2 regions of the Crenobacter cavernae genome follow, and region 1 is predicted to be linked to the other one. Evidence: predicted binding sites of a transcription regulator. Region 1 holds the regulator's gene; the other holds the start of a gene.

What was found. Region 1 encodes sigma-54, which starts transcription at its own class of promoters, with help from an activator protein. Its sites were predicted from a motif close to CTGGCACGCTTCATGCTT; they were not measured.
Region 2: a site for sigma-54 is predicted at 4,745-4,762, ahead of DWG20_RS00490 (ammonium transporter). Genes of this name have one in related genera too.

The regions. Positions count from the first base shown of each region.
Region 1 covers NZ_CP031337.1:357,651-365,018, forward strand. The annotation lists gene DWG20_RS01610 (monovalent cation:proton antiporter family protein) at 1-1,491, opposite strand, end outside; gene DWG20_RS01615 (KpsF/GutQ family sugar-phosphate isomerase) at 1,617-2,597, shown strand; gene DWG20_RS01620 (KdsC family phosphatase) at 2,607-3,131, shown strand; gene lptC (LPS export ABC transporter periplasmic protein LptC) at 3,128-3,688, shown strand; gene lptA (lipopolysaccharide transport periplasmic protein LptA) at 3,678-4,187, shown strand; gene lptB (LPS export ABC transporter ATP-binding protein) at 4,184-4,912, shown strand; gene DWG20_RS01640 (RNA polymerase factor sigma-54) at 4,923-6,320, shown strand; gene hpf (ribosome hibernation-promoting factor, HPF/YfiA family) at 6,451-6,792, shown strand; gene ptsN (PTS IIA-like nitrogen regulatory protein PtsN) at 6,909-7,368, shown strand, end outside; gene hprK (HPr(Ser) kinase/phosphatase) at 7,363-7,368, shown strand, end outside.
Region 2 covers NZ_CP031337.1:107,012-114,379, reverse strand. The annotation lists gene DWG20_RS00515 (MarR family transcriptional regulator) at 1-332, opposite strand, end outside; gene miaA (tRNA (adenosine(37)-N6)-dimethylallyltransferase MiaA) at 360-1,307, opposite strand; gene DWG20_RS00505 (aspartate/glutamate racemase family protein) at 1,368-2,066, opposite strand; gene sbcB (exodeoxyribonuclease I) at 2,186-3,625, opposite strand; gene DWG20_RS00495 (hypothetical protein) at 3,731-4,228, opposite strand; gene DWG20_RS00490 (ammonium transporter) at 4,805-6,007, shown strand; gene DWG20_RS00485 (hypothetical protein) at 6,110-6,730, opposite strand; gene DWG20_RS00480 (DUF808 domain-containing protein) at 7,257-7,368, opposite strand, start outside.

The DNA.
Region 1 (7,368 bases):
CAGCCCGGGGCGCTGTGCGTGTACCGCGTCCATGATGCGCAGCGCCGCGTGCGTGTCCGCGAACGAAATCACCAGCGCCTTGGCGCGCATCAGGCCGGCCGCCAGCAGCACTTCCTTCTTGCCGGCGTCGCCGAACACCACCGATTCGCCGGCCTCGCCCGCCTCGCGGATGCGCTCCGGGTCCATGTCGAGCGCGAAGATCGGGATGTCCTCGGCCTCCAAGAGGCGCGCCAGCGCCTGGCCGCTGCGGCCGTAGCCACAGATGATCACGTGCTCGTCCTTCATCATGCTCTCGACCAGGACCTGGTGCAGGCTCGCCGCCTGCAGCGCCCAGTCCTGCTTGATGAGCTTGCGCGTGATCGCGTCGCCGTGCTGGATCAGGAACGGTGCGACCAGCATCGACAACACCACCGCGGCGATCGCCGCCTGCGTGAGCCCGGCCGGCATCAGCCCGAGGTTGGCCGACAGCGCCAACAGCACGAAGCCGAATTCGCCGCCGTGCGCCAGCGCCAGCGCACCGCGCAGACTCTCGTTCGAGCGGTGGCCGAACGCGCGCGCCAGACCGAACACCACGCCGAGCTTGACCGGCACCAGCAGGAACAGGAGCAGCAGCACCTCCTTCCAGCGGTCGACGAACACGGCCAGCTCGAGCCGCATGCCGATGGTGATGAAGAAGAAGCCGAGCAGGATGTCGCGGAACGGACGGATGTCATCCTCGACCTGGTAGCGGTACTCGGTCTCCGAGATCAGCATGCCGGCGACGAAGGCGCCGAGCGCGAGGGACAGCCCCGACAGCTCGGTCAGGTAGGCGACGCCGAGCGTCACCAAGAGCACGTTGATCATAAACAGCTCGCCCGAGCGCTGGCGCGCGACGAGATGGAACCACGGCCTGAGCAGCTTCTGGCCGAAGAACAGCAACAGCGCCATCACCGCCACGATCTTCACACCGGCCAGCCCCAACTCCATCCACAGCCCGTCGCCGCCCGCAGCCAGCGCCGGCAGCAGGATCAAGAGCGGCACGACGGCCAGGTCCTGGAACAGCAACACGCCGATCGCCAGCTGGCCGTGCGCTTGTGCCAGCTCCAGCCGCTCGGCCAACAGCTTGCTGACGATCGCCGTCGACGACAGCGCCAGCGCGCCGCCGATCGCGACGCCGGCCAAGAGATTGCCGGTGATCGCGCCCGCGACACCGACGATCAGCAGCATGGTCACCACCACCTGCGCGAGCCCGACGCCGAACACCAGCCGGCGCATCGCCTGCAATTTGGGTAGCGAGAACTCGAGGCCGATAGTAAACATCATAAACACGATGCCGATCTCGCCGAGGAAGCGGGTCTCCTCACTGTCGGGGATCAGGCTGGCGACGCCGGGTCCGGCCAGAAAGCCGGCCACCAGATAGCCCAGCATGGGCGGCACCTTCAGGCTGCGGCACAGCGTGACCGACAGCACCGCCGCCAACAGCACGACCACGATCGGGGCCAGTGAATGCATGAATGCTCGCTTTCCGGGATGGGGGACAACGACAGGGCGGCCGGTCACTTCAATAAACTCTGTTAAGCAAAAGCCGCACCAGGCCGTCGAGTCACCGGATTATAACCTTGATATACTCTCGCCCTATGGATACCTCCGTGAATCGACAGCGCCTGGAAGCGGCGCGCCAGGTCCTCGCCATCGAAGCCGAGGCGATCTCGCAACTGGCCGAACGGCTCGACGAACATTTCGCCCGGGCGGTCGAAGCCATCCTCGCCTGCAGCGGCCGCGTGGTCGTGATCGGCATCGGCAAGTCCGGCCACATCGGCCGCAAGATCGCCGCCACGCTCGCGTCGACCGGCACGCCGGCCTTCTTCGTCCATCCGGCCGAGGCGGCGCACGGCGACCTCGGCATGATCACCGCCGACGACGTGGTGCTGATGCTGTCCAACTCGGGCGAGAGCGACGAAGTGCTGACCTTGCTGCCGGCCTTGAAACGCAAGGGCCTGACGCTGATCAGCCTGACCGGCCGCCCCGAGTCGACGCTCGCGCGCGAAGCCGACCTGCACCTGAACGCCCAGATCGAGAAGGAGGCCTGCCCGCTCGGCCTCGCGCCGACCGCCAGCACCACCGCGGCCTTGGCGCTCGGCGACGCGCTGGCGGTCACGCTCTTGTCCGAGCGCGGTTTCGCGCCGGAAGACTTCGCGCTGTCGCATCCGGGCGGCAGCCTCGGCCGACGCCTGCTGGTGCACGTGCGCGACGTGATGCACGGCGGCGAAGCGCTGCCGGTGGTCAGAAGCGGTACGTCGCTGAAAGACGCGCTGCTCGAGATGACCAAGAAGGGTCTCGGCATGACCGCGGTGCTCGACGACAAGGACCAGCTCGCCGGCATCTTCACCGACGGCGACCTGAGGCGCACGCTCGACAAGACGCTGGACCTGGCCGGTCTGACCGTCGACGCGGTGATGTTCCGTACGCCGCGCACCGTCAATGAGGCCCGGCTCGCCAGCGAAGCGGCCAAGCTGATGGAAGAACACAAGGTCAACGGGCTGCTGGTGCTCGACGATGCCGGCAAGCTCGTCGGCGCGCTCAATATGCACGACCTCCTCAAGGCCGGGGTCGTTTAAGGAATTCGAATGCAAAGCTTTCAGGAACTGGCGCGGCGCGTGAAGCTGCTGATCATGGACGTCGACGGCGTGCTGACCGACGGAAGCATCTTCATCAGCGCGACCGGCGAGGAACTCAAGGCGTTCAACACGCTCGACGGCCACGGCCTCAAGATGCTGCAGTCGACCGGCGTGAAGCTCGCCATCATCACCGGCCGCGACGCGCCGGGCGTCGCCCACCGCGCGAAGGGGCTCGGCATCGACTACTACTACGCCGGCATCCACGACAAGCGCGCGACCTTGGCCGAGCTGCTGGAAACGACCGGCCTCACCGCCGAGGAATGCGCGTACATCGGCGACGACGTGGTCGACCTGCCGGTGATGATCCGCGTCGGCCTGTCGGTCGCCGTGCCCGAGGCGCCGAGCCTGGTCCTCCAGCACGCGCACTACGTCACCGGCGCATCCGGCGGCGCCGGCGCAGTACGCGAACTGACCGAGCGCATCATGCAGGCGCAGGGCACCTTCGACGCGCTGATGGCGCGCTACCTCGAATGATCCGCCCGCACCGGCTGTTTCCGATCGCGCTCGTCGGCCTGATGGCGATGCTCGCTTTCTGGCTCGACCAGATCTCGCGCTGGAGCCCGTCGGGCAAGGAGCTCGACCCGAGCCGTCCCGAGTACACGGTCGAAGACTTCAGTGCGACGCGCTTTGACGCGCAAGGCCGCATCCAGGAACGCCTCGTCGCCAAACAGGGCTGGCAGTTCCCCAAGCAGCCCGACCTCCACCTGCGCGAGGCCGTGCTCGACAACTACCAGGCCGGCGCGCTCGCCTACCGCGCCGCCGGCGCCATCGCGCGCTACAACCGGCAGGACGGCATCGCCTTTCTCGAACAGAAGGCGCACTTCTTCAAGCCGGGCGTCGCCGGCCAGCCGGACACCCACGTCTACGGCAGCCGGATCACGATCAACACGCGTACGCGCGTCGCCAGCGCCAAGACGCCGGTGGAAATCCACTATGGCGAGTCGATCGCCAACGCCATCGGTTTCGAATACCAGCAGCAGAAGGGCCTGTTGCGGCTCCTCTCCCACGCAAGGGTGAAATATGTACAGTAAGCTTTTGACCGCGGTCCTCGTCGGCCTGGCCACGCTGCCGGCCTGGGCGGAAAAGGCCGACCAGAAGAAGCCGATCGAGATCAGCGCCGACGCCGGCACGCTCGACCAGCTCAAGGGCGTCACCGTCTGGCAGGGCAACGTGATCGTGATCCAGGGCACGCTCAAGGCGACCGCCGACCAGCTGACCGTCACCCGCGACGCGCAGGGCCGCCAGACGCTGCAGGGCATAGGCCGCCCGGCCACCTTCCGCCAGAAACTCGAAGCCCGCCCCGAGTACGTCGAAGGCCAGGGTTCGCGCGTCGACTACACCAGCGCCAGCAACCAGGTCGTGCTCACCGGCAATGCGCGCGTCAAGCGCGGCGCCGACGTCGTCACCGGCGGAGTCATCACCTACAACACCGAGACCGAGGTCTACCAGGTCAGCGGCGGCAGCGTGCAGGGCCCGAACAAGGGTCGCGTCACCGTGATCCTGCAACCGAAGGACGAAGGCCAGAAATGACGCAGAGCCAGCTCACCGTCCGCCACCTGCAGAAACGCTTCAAGAAGCGCGCCGTCGTGCGCGACGTGTCGCTCGACATCGCCAGCGGCGAGGTCGTCGGCCTCTTGGGGCCGAACGGCGCCGGCAAGACGACCAGCTTCTACATGATCGTCGGCCTCGTCGCGGCCGACGGTGGCGAGATCGAACTGGACGGCACTGTCATCACCCGCCTGCCGATCCACAAGCGCGCACGCATGGGGCTCGGCTACCTGCCGCAGGAAGCGTCGATCTTCCGCAGGATGACGGTCGAGGAAAACATCCGCGCCGTGCTCGAGATCGGCGGCCTGAAGGGCGAGAACCTCGATAAGGAGCTCGAACTCCTGCTCGACGACCTCAACATCGCCCACCTTCGCGACACCAACGCGCTGGCGCTGTCCGGCGGCGAACGACGCCGCGTCGAGATCGCGCGCGTGCTCGCCACGCGGCCGCGCTTCATCCTGCTCGACGAACCGTTCGCCGGCGTCGACCCGATCGCGGTGATCGACATCCAGAAGATCATCGCCTTCCTGCGCGAGCGCGGCATCGGCGTCCTGATCACCGACCACAACGTGCGCGAAACGCTGCGCATCTGCGATCGCGCCTATATCATCAGTGAAGGCGCTGTGCTCGCCTCGGGCGAACCGGACACGCTCGTCAACGACGAGAAGGTTCGCGAAGTCTATCTCGGCGAGCACTTCCACCTGTAATGGCCACGCCATGAAGCAGAGCCTCCAGCTCAAGGTCTCGCAACATCTCACCCTCACCCCGCAGCTGCAGCAGTCGATCAAGCTGTTGCAGCTGTCGACGCTCGACCTGCAATCCGAGGTCGAACGGGTGTTGCTCGACAACCCGCTGATCGAACGGATGGACGACGGCCCGAGCGAAGCGTCCGGCGAGGAAAGGTTGGCCGAGCCCGCCGCCGACAACGGCTCGGCCGACGGCGCCGACACGTTGCCGGGCGAGCTGTCCGACTGGGGACGCGGCGCCGCGCGCGGCGACAACGACGACTACGACCCGCTCGCCAACGTCGCCTGCCCGGTGTCGCTGCGCGAACACCTGATCGCCCAGCTCGGCGAAATCGCGATGTCGACGCGCGAACACGGCGTCGTCAGCCTGTTGATCGAAGAGCTCGACGACGACGGTTTCATGCCGCAGCCGCTCGAAGCGGTGCTCGCCGAACTGCCGGCCGAACTCGAACTGACGCTCGAAGAGCTCGAGGACGGTCTCGAACTGCTGCAGGGCTTCGACCCGGCCGGCGTCGGCGCCTTCGACCTGACCGGCTGCCTGCTGCTACAGCTGGCCAGCCTGCCCCGCGTCACGCCGGGGCTTGCGAGCGCACGCACCATCGTCGAGAAGCACCTGACGCTGCTCGGCCAACGCGACTACGGCAAGCTGAAGAAACTGCTCTCGGTCGACGACGCCGAACTGAGACTCGCGCAGCAGCTGATCGCCAGCCTCACCCCGCATCCGGCGGCCAACTTCGGTCGCGACGAGACGCACTACATCGTGCCCGACGTGCTGGTGGTCAAGCGCAAGGGACGCTGGCAGGCCGAGCTCAACCCGGGCGCCGTGCCGCGGCTGCGCGTCAACCCCGGCTACGCCAAATTGGTGTCCGAGGCGCGCGGCGAAAGCGGCGAACTCGCGCCGCGCCTGCAGGAAGCCAAGTGGTTCGTCAAAAACATCCAGCAACGGTTTGACACCATCCTGAAAGTGTCGGAATCTATCGCCAACAGGCAGCAAGCGTTCTTTGAACATGGTGAAGTGGCAATGCGTCCGTTGATACTGCGCGACATTGCCGAAGAACTGGGCCTGCACGAATCCACCATCTCCCGGGTGACCACGCAGAAATACCTCCTCTGCGCGCGCGGGCTCTTCGAACTCAAATATTTCTTCGGCAGTGCGTTGGAAACCGACAGCGGCGGCGAGTGTTCCGCGACCGCGATCAAGGCGCTGATCAAGCAGCTGATCGACGCCGAAGACCGTCAAGCACCGCTCTCCGACAGCAAGCTGGTCGACCTCCTGACAAAACAAGGCATCCAGGTCGCGCGTCGCACCGTGGCCAAGTACCGCGAGGCGATGCAGATCGCGGCGGTCGCCCAGCGCAAGACGCTTTGAAAAAGGCTCTTTAAAACGCCGATTGCTACCCCACCTGTTCTTTGAGGGGTTCCGTCGCCCCGCGATGGAGCCACACAAGAAAACCGCCGGGCCGCCGGGCCCAGGCGTTTGTCACCTAAGGAGTTAGGGTATGAACCTCAAGATCACCGGTCTTCATCTCGAAGTTACTCCGCCGATGCGCGACTACATCGAAAGCAAACTCGAACGCGTGACCCGCCACGTCGACGACGTGATCGACGTCGCCGTGACGCTATCGGTCGACAAGCTTGTGCAGAAGGCGGAGGTGAACGTTCACCTCTCCGGCAAGGATATCCACGTGGAGGCCACCGAAGCCGACATGTATGCAGCCGTCGATGCGCTGATCGACAAACTCGACCGCCAGGTCCTGAAACACAAGGAAAAACGCAACGAGCGCCGCGCGCCGACCCCGGCACCAGCACCGGAAGCGCCGACAGAACAGGCGAACGCCTGAGTGGCGTGATTGTCGAAACGGGAACCTGCGGGTTCCCGTTTTTCATTGACGGCCTTTTGCCAAGACTACGCTTGAGCGTAGAATGGCCGGGTTTTTTCTGTAAGCAAACGCACAGTATGAGCCTGATCGGCAAAATCCTCGCGCCCGACCATGTCCTGATCGACCTGGACGTCGGCAGCAAAAAACGCGTATTCGAACAGGTGGGGCTCCTTGTCGAGAACACCCACGCCATCGCCAGAAGCGAAGTGTTCGACTGCCTGTTCGCCCGGGAAAAACTCGGTTCGACCGGCCTCGGCCAAGGCGTGGCGATTCCGCACGGACGCGCCAAGGGGCTGAAGGAGGCGGTCGGCGTGTTCATCCGCCTGAAGAACCCGATCCCCTTCGACGCGCCCGACGGCAAGCCGGTACAGAGCCTGTTCGTGCTCCTCGTGCCCGAAGAGGCGACCGACCTGCACCTGCAGGTCTTGTCTGAACTCGCACAACGCTTCTCCAGCCGCGCGCTGCGCGAGGCGCTGATCGCCGCGCCCGACCGCGACACCCTCTACCGCCTGCTCACCGAATGGTCCGGCCATGCCT
Region 2 (7,368 bases), 250 kb from region 1:
ACCGCCCAGCCCTGGCCGACCAGGTCGTCGACGACGCGGGTCGCGTTGGTGCGCGAGAACGCGAGCGATTCGGACAGGTCGGACGGGTAGACCGTCTCGTCGGGGCGCGTGTACAGCAGCATCAACGCCATCCAGATGGTGTCGTTGATGCCGTGTTCCTTGAGGCCGGCGTTGAAGTAGTCAGTCAGGTAGCCCTGCACGTGGAAGTAGAGCCGGGTCAGCAACACTTCCTGCTGCGGCACGCCGGTGAGGCGGCGCGCGACCAGGCCGATCGCGTCCTCGCAGGCCTTAAAGCTCGGGTTGTTGATCGGTTTGGCGGCTTGATCGTTCATGACCGTTATGGTAACGCTCGTTATCAGTCAGGGCAAGCCGGCCCGCCATGCGCGCGCGGCGGCCAGCGCCGGCGCGACGAGATCGGCCTGCTGGCAGTCGATCTCGACCAGGTTCTCCATGCTTCGCATCCACGTCAGCTGGCGCTTGGCGAGCTGGCGCGTCGCGGCGACGCCCTTGGCTATCAGTCCGGTCCGGTCGATCTGGCCGTCGAGGTATTCCCACGCCTGGCGGTAGCCGACGCAGCGCATCGATGGCAGCTCGAGCGACAGGCTAGTCCAACGTTCGCGCAGCGCCTCGACCTCGGCGAGGAAGCCGGCCTCGAGCATCTTCTCGAACCGCAGAGCGATGCGCGCGTGCAGCCAAGCGCGGTCGTGCGGCAAGAGCGCGAGCTTCAACAGGTTCAAGGCCGGCGCGCCTTCGCGGCCGCGCGCGATCAGCTCGGACATCGGTTTGCCGCTCAGCTCCCACACTTCGAGCGCGCGCTGGATGCGCTGGCTGTCGGCCGGCGCGAGGCGCGCGGCGGTCGCCGCATCGAGCTCGGCCAACCTTTGATGCAGCGCCGGCCAGCCGCGTTCGGCCGCCTCGGCGTCGAGCCGCGCGCGTACTTGCGCGTCGGCCTGCGGCAGGTCGGACAGGCCTTCCTCGAGCGCCTTGAAGTAGAGCATGGTGCCGCCGGCGAGGATAGGCAGCTTGCCGCGCACGGCGATGTCTTCGATCAGTGCCATCGCGTCGGCGTGAAATTGCGCGGCCGAGTACGAATCGGTCGGGTCGATGATGTCGATCAGGTGGTGCGGCACGCCGGCCATCTCGTCGCGCGTCGGCTTGGCGGTGCCGATGTCCATGCCGCGGTAGACGAGCGCCGAGTCGACGCTGACGACTTCGCCGTCGAGTTGCTGTGCCAACGCGACCGCGAGCGCGGTCTTGCCCGACGCGGTCGGGCCCATCAGGAAGAGGGCGGGGAGCGGAGGTTTCATGGCCGGCATTGTAGCCTGCGCGCCGGGGAAAGGCGCCCGCGCGATCGAGGCTCCGAGAGCTTATGCCGTGCCCAGTGCGAAGTCGATCGCGGCGCGCGCGTGCAAGGTGGTGCTGTCGAGCACCGTGATCGACACGTCGTCCTGTTCGATCAGCAAGGGCAGTTCGGTGCAGCCGAGAATCACGCCTTGCGCCCCCCCGGTGGCGAGCCGCTCGATGATTGCGCGAAGCCGTTCCCTGGAGGCCGGCAGGCGTTGGCCGAGGCAAAGCTCGTCGTAGATGATGCGGTGGATGTCAGCGCGCTCGTCGGCGTCGGGCGTCAGCACTCTCAGGCCGAAGCGTTGCTCGAGCCGTTCGCGGTAGAAGGGCTGTTCCATCGTGAACGCGGTGCCGAGCAGCGCGACGGTTTTCACGCCGGCGCGTTGCGCCTCGCGCGCCGCGACGTCGGCGATGTGGATCAGCGGCACGTCGACGGCGGCCTCCACCGCGTCGGCGACCTTGTGCATGGTGTTGGTACAGATCAACAAGGCTTGCGCACCGGCGGCGCTCAGCTTGCGGGCCGCGTCGGCCAGCAGTTCGCCCGCGCCCTGCCAGTCGCCCTGGTGCTGCCGTTCTGCGATGCCGGCGAAGTCGACGCTGTAGAGCACGACCTTGGCCGAGTGCAGGCCGCCGAGCCGTTCGGCGACGAGCCGGTTGAGATGCTGGTAATACATGGCGCTGGATTCCCAGCTCATGCCGCCGATGAGGCCTAGGGTTTTCACGATGATTCCTCCGCGTGGGTCGTCGGGTGTGGACGTCTAACTCGACGAGCGGCAGACATCCATTTGGCATTTTATGGGCTGACTACGGTCGACACAAGCCTCGGCCAACGTCGGCCGGCTCACGCACGCCCCAGTTCCGCGCACAGCGCGTCAGCGTATTCGCGCACGTCGGCGAGGATCTGCCGACCCCGGCTGTCGGCGTCCGTCTCGAGCGCGTCGATTTCGGCAAGGCAGGCCTCGTGCGTGCGCCCGGCCGGCACGCCGTCGATCAGCTTCTTCTTGCACCACGCCATCCAGTGGCGGCGCTCATCTAAAGACAGCGACTCGGGGAAGTTGCGCGCGCGGTAGCGTTGCACCAGGCGCGCGAGCTGCACGTCTTCGAACTGCGGTGTTTCGCGGGCGAGCTTGTCGGCCGACATCGCGCGCAGCGCCGTCAGCGTGCGCCGGTCGGCGTTGGAGACGAAGCCGCCGTACAGGTTCTCGTCGACGTCGGCGGCTTCGAAGGCGGCTCGCTGGTAGACGGCCTTCCAGGTAGGAGCCAGGTCGGGCAGGCGTGCGGCGGCCTCGGCGTGGCGCGCGATGGTGTCCATGTCGACGCCCCAATGCGCGGCGCGTTCGGCCGTCAGCACCTTGAGGTTGCCGACGACGAACGGCGACTTGTTCAGGTGGATGGTCTTGACCGGCAGCCGCGCGACGCCGTCGGGCAGCTCGTCGCTACGGGTGAACATCCTGAGGCGGATCGCGTCGGCGTCGAGGTTTATTAGTTCCGCCGGGTCGTGGGCGAGGTCCCACACGATCACTTCGTTCGCGTTGGTGGGGTGCGCTGCCAGCGGCCAGACGAGTGCGACGTTGCCGCGCTCGACGCCGTACATGCCCGACACGTGCAGCACCGGCTTGGGCGCGTGCAGGGAAAGCTGCTCGCGCGCCGCGTCCTTCTTGCGCAAGGACAGATAGAAGTCGAACAGCTTAGGCTGCTTTTCGCGGATCAATCGCGCGAGAGCGATCGTCGCGCGCACGTCGGACAGCGCGTCGTGCGCCGCCTCGTGCGCGAGGCCGTTCGCCTTGGACAGGTGTTCGAGCTTAAAGCTGGTCCGGCCGTCCTCGTGTGTCGGCCAGACGATGCCGTCCGGGCGCAGCGCGTAGCAGGCGCGCACCAGGTCGAGCAAGTCCCAGCGGCCGCAGCCGTCGCGCCATTCGCGCGAGTACGGGTCGATCAGGTTGCGCCAGAACAGGAAACGCGTGACCTCGTCGTCGAACCTTATCGAGTTGTAGCCGACGCCTATCGTGCCCGGCTGCGACAGCTCGCGCTCGATCACGCCGGCGAACTCGTGCTCGGCCACGCCTTCGGCGAGGCAGCGCTGCGGCGTGATGCCGGTCAACAGGCACGCCTCGGGCGACGGCAGGTAGTCGGGCGTCGGGCGGCAGTACAGCATCACCGGCTCGTCGATCTCGTTGAGGTCGGCGTCGGTGCGCACGCCGGCGAACTGAGACGGCCGGTCGCGGCGCGGCTCGACGCCGAAGGTTTCGTAGTCGTGCCAGAAGAAGGTGAGGGCGGACATGGGCGTCGGGCAGCAGGCAAAGGCGCGATTGTCGCATTGCACGGCAGGCTCGGCCAAGCCCGGAGGGGGAGGGGGAGGGGAACGGGGGCGGGGCCCCCGAGACCCTTACCGCTTGTACGCGGCGATGCGGGTCAGGATGGCGGAGTTGACCTGGTTGTTGTTGGTGTACAGGTTCATCGTCTGGCCGGCCGGGGAGCCCATGAACTGCTCGTAGAGCGCCGATTCGCGGCTCGTCAGCACCGGGCCGGAACCGCGCGCGATGCCCTGCATCACCTTCTTCGAGATGACCTTGCCGTCGGGCGTAGCCCAGAAGGTCAGCGCGCTTTTGGCCATGTCGCACGACACCGATTTCTTGATCATCGGCAGCGCGATGCCTTCGATCGCGGCGTCGGAAAGCTGGCCGATCTGGGTGCACAGCGCGACAAAGTTCGGCACCGAGCGCGACGCGCACTGGCCGCTGCCGTTCATGCGGACCAGTTCGGTGTAGCGCGTGGCGCGCATCAGGTCGACGTGGGTGGTGGCGCAAGCGGCGCCTGCCGCGTCGGCGGCATAGCTTGGCACGGCGACGAGGCTCGCCATGGCCAGGGCAATGAGTCGTTTCACTTCTATTCCTGCAGCTTTAAAGGGTCGACCGCTTCATGCCGGTCTGATTTGATTGAACAACTAAGCAAATAACATATTATCATGTGTTATTTTGGCAATTTGATGTTTTTATAGTGAATTACGCTGATGGATAGCGGTTTTGTCGGCGTGGTTTTGCATGACGGAATGCCGTTTCTCGCTATGGAGCTAAGTGGGTGGGGGAAGGGGCGGGTCGCGTGCCGAGACAGGGATAAACCGACTGCCATGTCCGCCGCAGCCCGTGCCTGTCCCGCGCGAAGGCCGCTCGGGCTTCGCTATCGATCGTCCTGCGCCATCCGCCGTTTGTCCCATCTTCCTCGGCCAACGTTGGGGCCTGGCTGCCTCGAGTGCCGGATCGATGCACCAAGATCGAACACCCGACATGGCCGTGCACTATGTTGGCTCACTTCGCCTGCCCCAAAACGGGTCTCGTCCATGCCTGCCACGCACCATTGTCATACGCGCACGCTGCGAATCAATTAAAATCAAGGGCTTGCGTTGGCAGGCATCCTGCTTGCTTATGGTGCAGCACTCCCGCCACGCACTGGAATCGCCCAGATGAGTCCCAACCCGACCCCGAACGACGTCCTCTTCATCCTGCTCGGCGCGATCATGATCCTCGCGATGCACGCCGGCTTCGCCTTTCTCGAGCTCGGCACCGTGCGCAAGAAGAACCAGGTCAACGCGCTGGTGAAGATCCTCACCGACTTCGCCGTGTCGGGCCTCGCCTATTTCTTCGTCGGCTTCCCGCTCGCCTACGGTGTCGACTTCTGGAGCGGGGCCGAGACGCTCGCCGCGCACAACGGCTACGAACTGGTGCGCTTCTTCTTCCTCTTGACCTTCGCCGCGGCGATCCCGGCCATCGTGTCGGGCGGCATCGCCGAGCGCGCTAAGTTCCACCCGCAGTCGATGGCGACCTTCTTCCTCGTCGGCCTCGTCTACCCGTTTTTCGAGGGTATCGCGTGGAACGGCCACTTCGGCGTGCAGGACTGGCTCGCGCACCAATTCGGCGCGCCTTTCCACGACTTCGCCGGCTCGGTCGTCGTGCACGCGGTCGGCGGCTGGATCGCCCTCGCCGCCGTGCTGCACCTCGGCGCGCGGCGCGGCCGCTACCAGCGCGACGGCCACGTCGCCGCGCACCCGCCGTCGTCGATTCCCTTCCTCGCGCTCGGCGCGTGGATCCTGATCGTCGGCTGGTTCGGCTTCAACGTGATGAGCGCACAGCGCATCGGTGGCGTCTCGGGCCTCGTCGCGATCAACTCGCTGATGGCGATGGTCGGCGGCACCGTGGTCGCGATGTTCGCGGGCAAGAACGACCCGGGCTTCATCCACAACGGCCCGCTCGCCGGCCTCGTCGCGGTGTGCGCCGGCTCGGACGTGATGCACCCGATCGGCGCGCTCGCGGTCGGCGCGGCAGCCGGCGCGCTGTTCGTATGGCTGTTCACCGTCACGCAGAACAGGCTGAAGATCGACGACGTGCTCGGCGTGTGGCCGCTGCACGGCGTGTGCGGCGTCTGGGGCGGACTCGCGGCCGGTGTGTTCGGCCAGCAGGCGCTCGGCGGCATGGGAGGCGTGAGTTTCGTCTCGCAACTGATCGGCACCGCGATGGGCGTAGCGATCGCGTTCGCCGGCGGCTATGTCGTCTACGGGCTGATCAAGAAGGCGGTCGGGCTGCGGCTGGACGAGGAGGAGGAGTTCAACGGCGCAGATCTGTCCATCCACAAGATCACCTCGTCCCCGGAACGGGAGACGAGCTGGTGAAGCTTGGTAAGGATCGACGCTAGGCGCAGGTATGGCGCAGAAGCTTGGCCGAAGCAAAGGCTCGGCCAAGCCATGCGTGCGATTTGGCTTGATTGCTTCGAATCAGGCCGGGGTATGGAACTCGACGAGATCGAGTATCGAGAAGACGCCGAATGCCTGTCCTTGCGCCTTGACGACCCCCAGGCCCGGCAACAGCCATATATCCGCCTTCAGAAGGGACGTGCCCAGGCGGATGTCTTGAAGGTGCGCAGAGCATTTCAGCACCGGCCGCGTCAAATAGCCGTTTTCCTGGTCGAGGCCCAGCTCCGGGCGGACGGTTATCCTCTCGCTCGTGACGACCTGCAGCGTTAGTTTGACCGGGCTGCCCGTCGCGGGATTGGTTTGCTCAGGTTGGGCCGTGACGGTGGTGCCGATCGTCAGGTTCATCGGCAGTTCCAGCCCTTTCGGGCCAAAGGTAAATTCCAAAGCGTTGTCGAACCGGGCCTTCAGCAGCGTCCAGACGCAGGTGTCGAGGTTGGCGGTCTGTGGCCGGTCCGACTTGAAATGCAGTCGGGGCAGCTTCCCGCCCGGCATGGCTATGTCCAGATAGACCTCGTTCTGGCCGGCGTGACGGGCCTCCATTTTGACCCGCGTATGGGTATTCTGCTCGTAGAACACGCGGGTCGTACCGGGGCGCAGCGGGAGGCAATGGCTCGTGGTGGCGCCCATCATTTCGTTTTCCATCTCGCGTTTCTCCTTGCCTCGGCCAAGCTTGGCGACGGAATGCTGGGCGCCTGTTTGAACTGCCATTCTCCGCTACCCGGCGCATCGCAGCCGGGCCGTAGCCGGCAGCAGCGAATCGCGCGTCGACTGTTCACAGTAGTCCATCGATGCAAGGCCGACAAAATGCGGAAAGGGACGGGGCAGGCAGTCAAAAACTTGGCGATCATCAACGGCATCGTGGAACCGTATCGTGTTGTTGCCGTGTGCCCCGGGTCGTCCCCAACGCGCCTTCGGGACGCTTGAGTCATCGGGGCCGTGAAGCCTCCCGCAGTTAATCAGAAAGCAGGTCAACCCTAATGAACGAGTCCTTCGGCATCGAAGGCGTCAGCCGCGAACAGGCCAAGGCGATGGGGTCGTTCAAGCTGCGTATCCCGCCGGCGACGCAAGGGGGCGACGGCGAATAGGTCGCCCGGCAAGGACGCTACGCGGGCGTAAAAAACGATCGGCCCGCACCAGGCGGGCCGATCGTTTCCGGACAAGCGTCGCGTCAGCTCTTGGCCGTCTTCACGATGCGGCCTATGCCGCTCACCCCGGCCAGCACGACGGCGCCGGCGACGATGCCGGCGAGCGCGTCGAGCAGCGTCGGGACGATGGCCTCC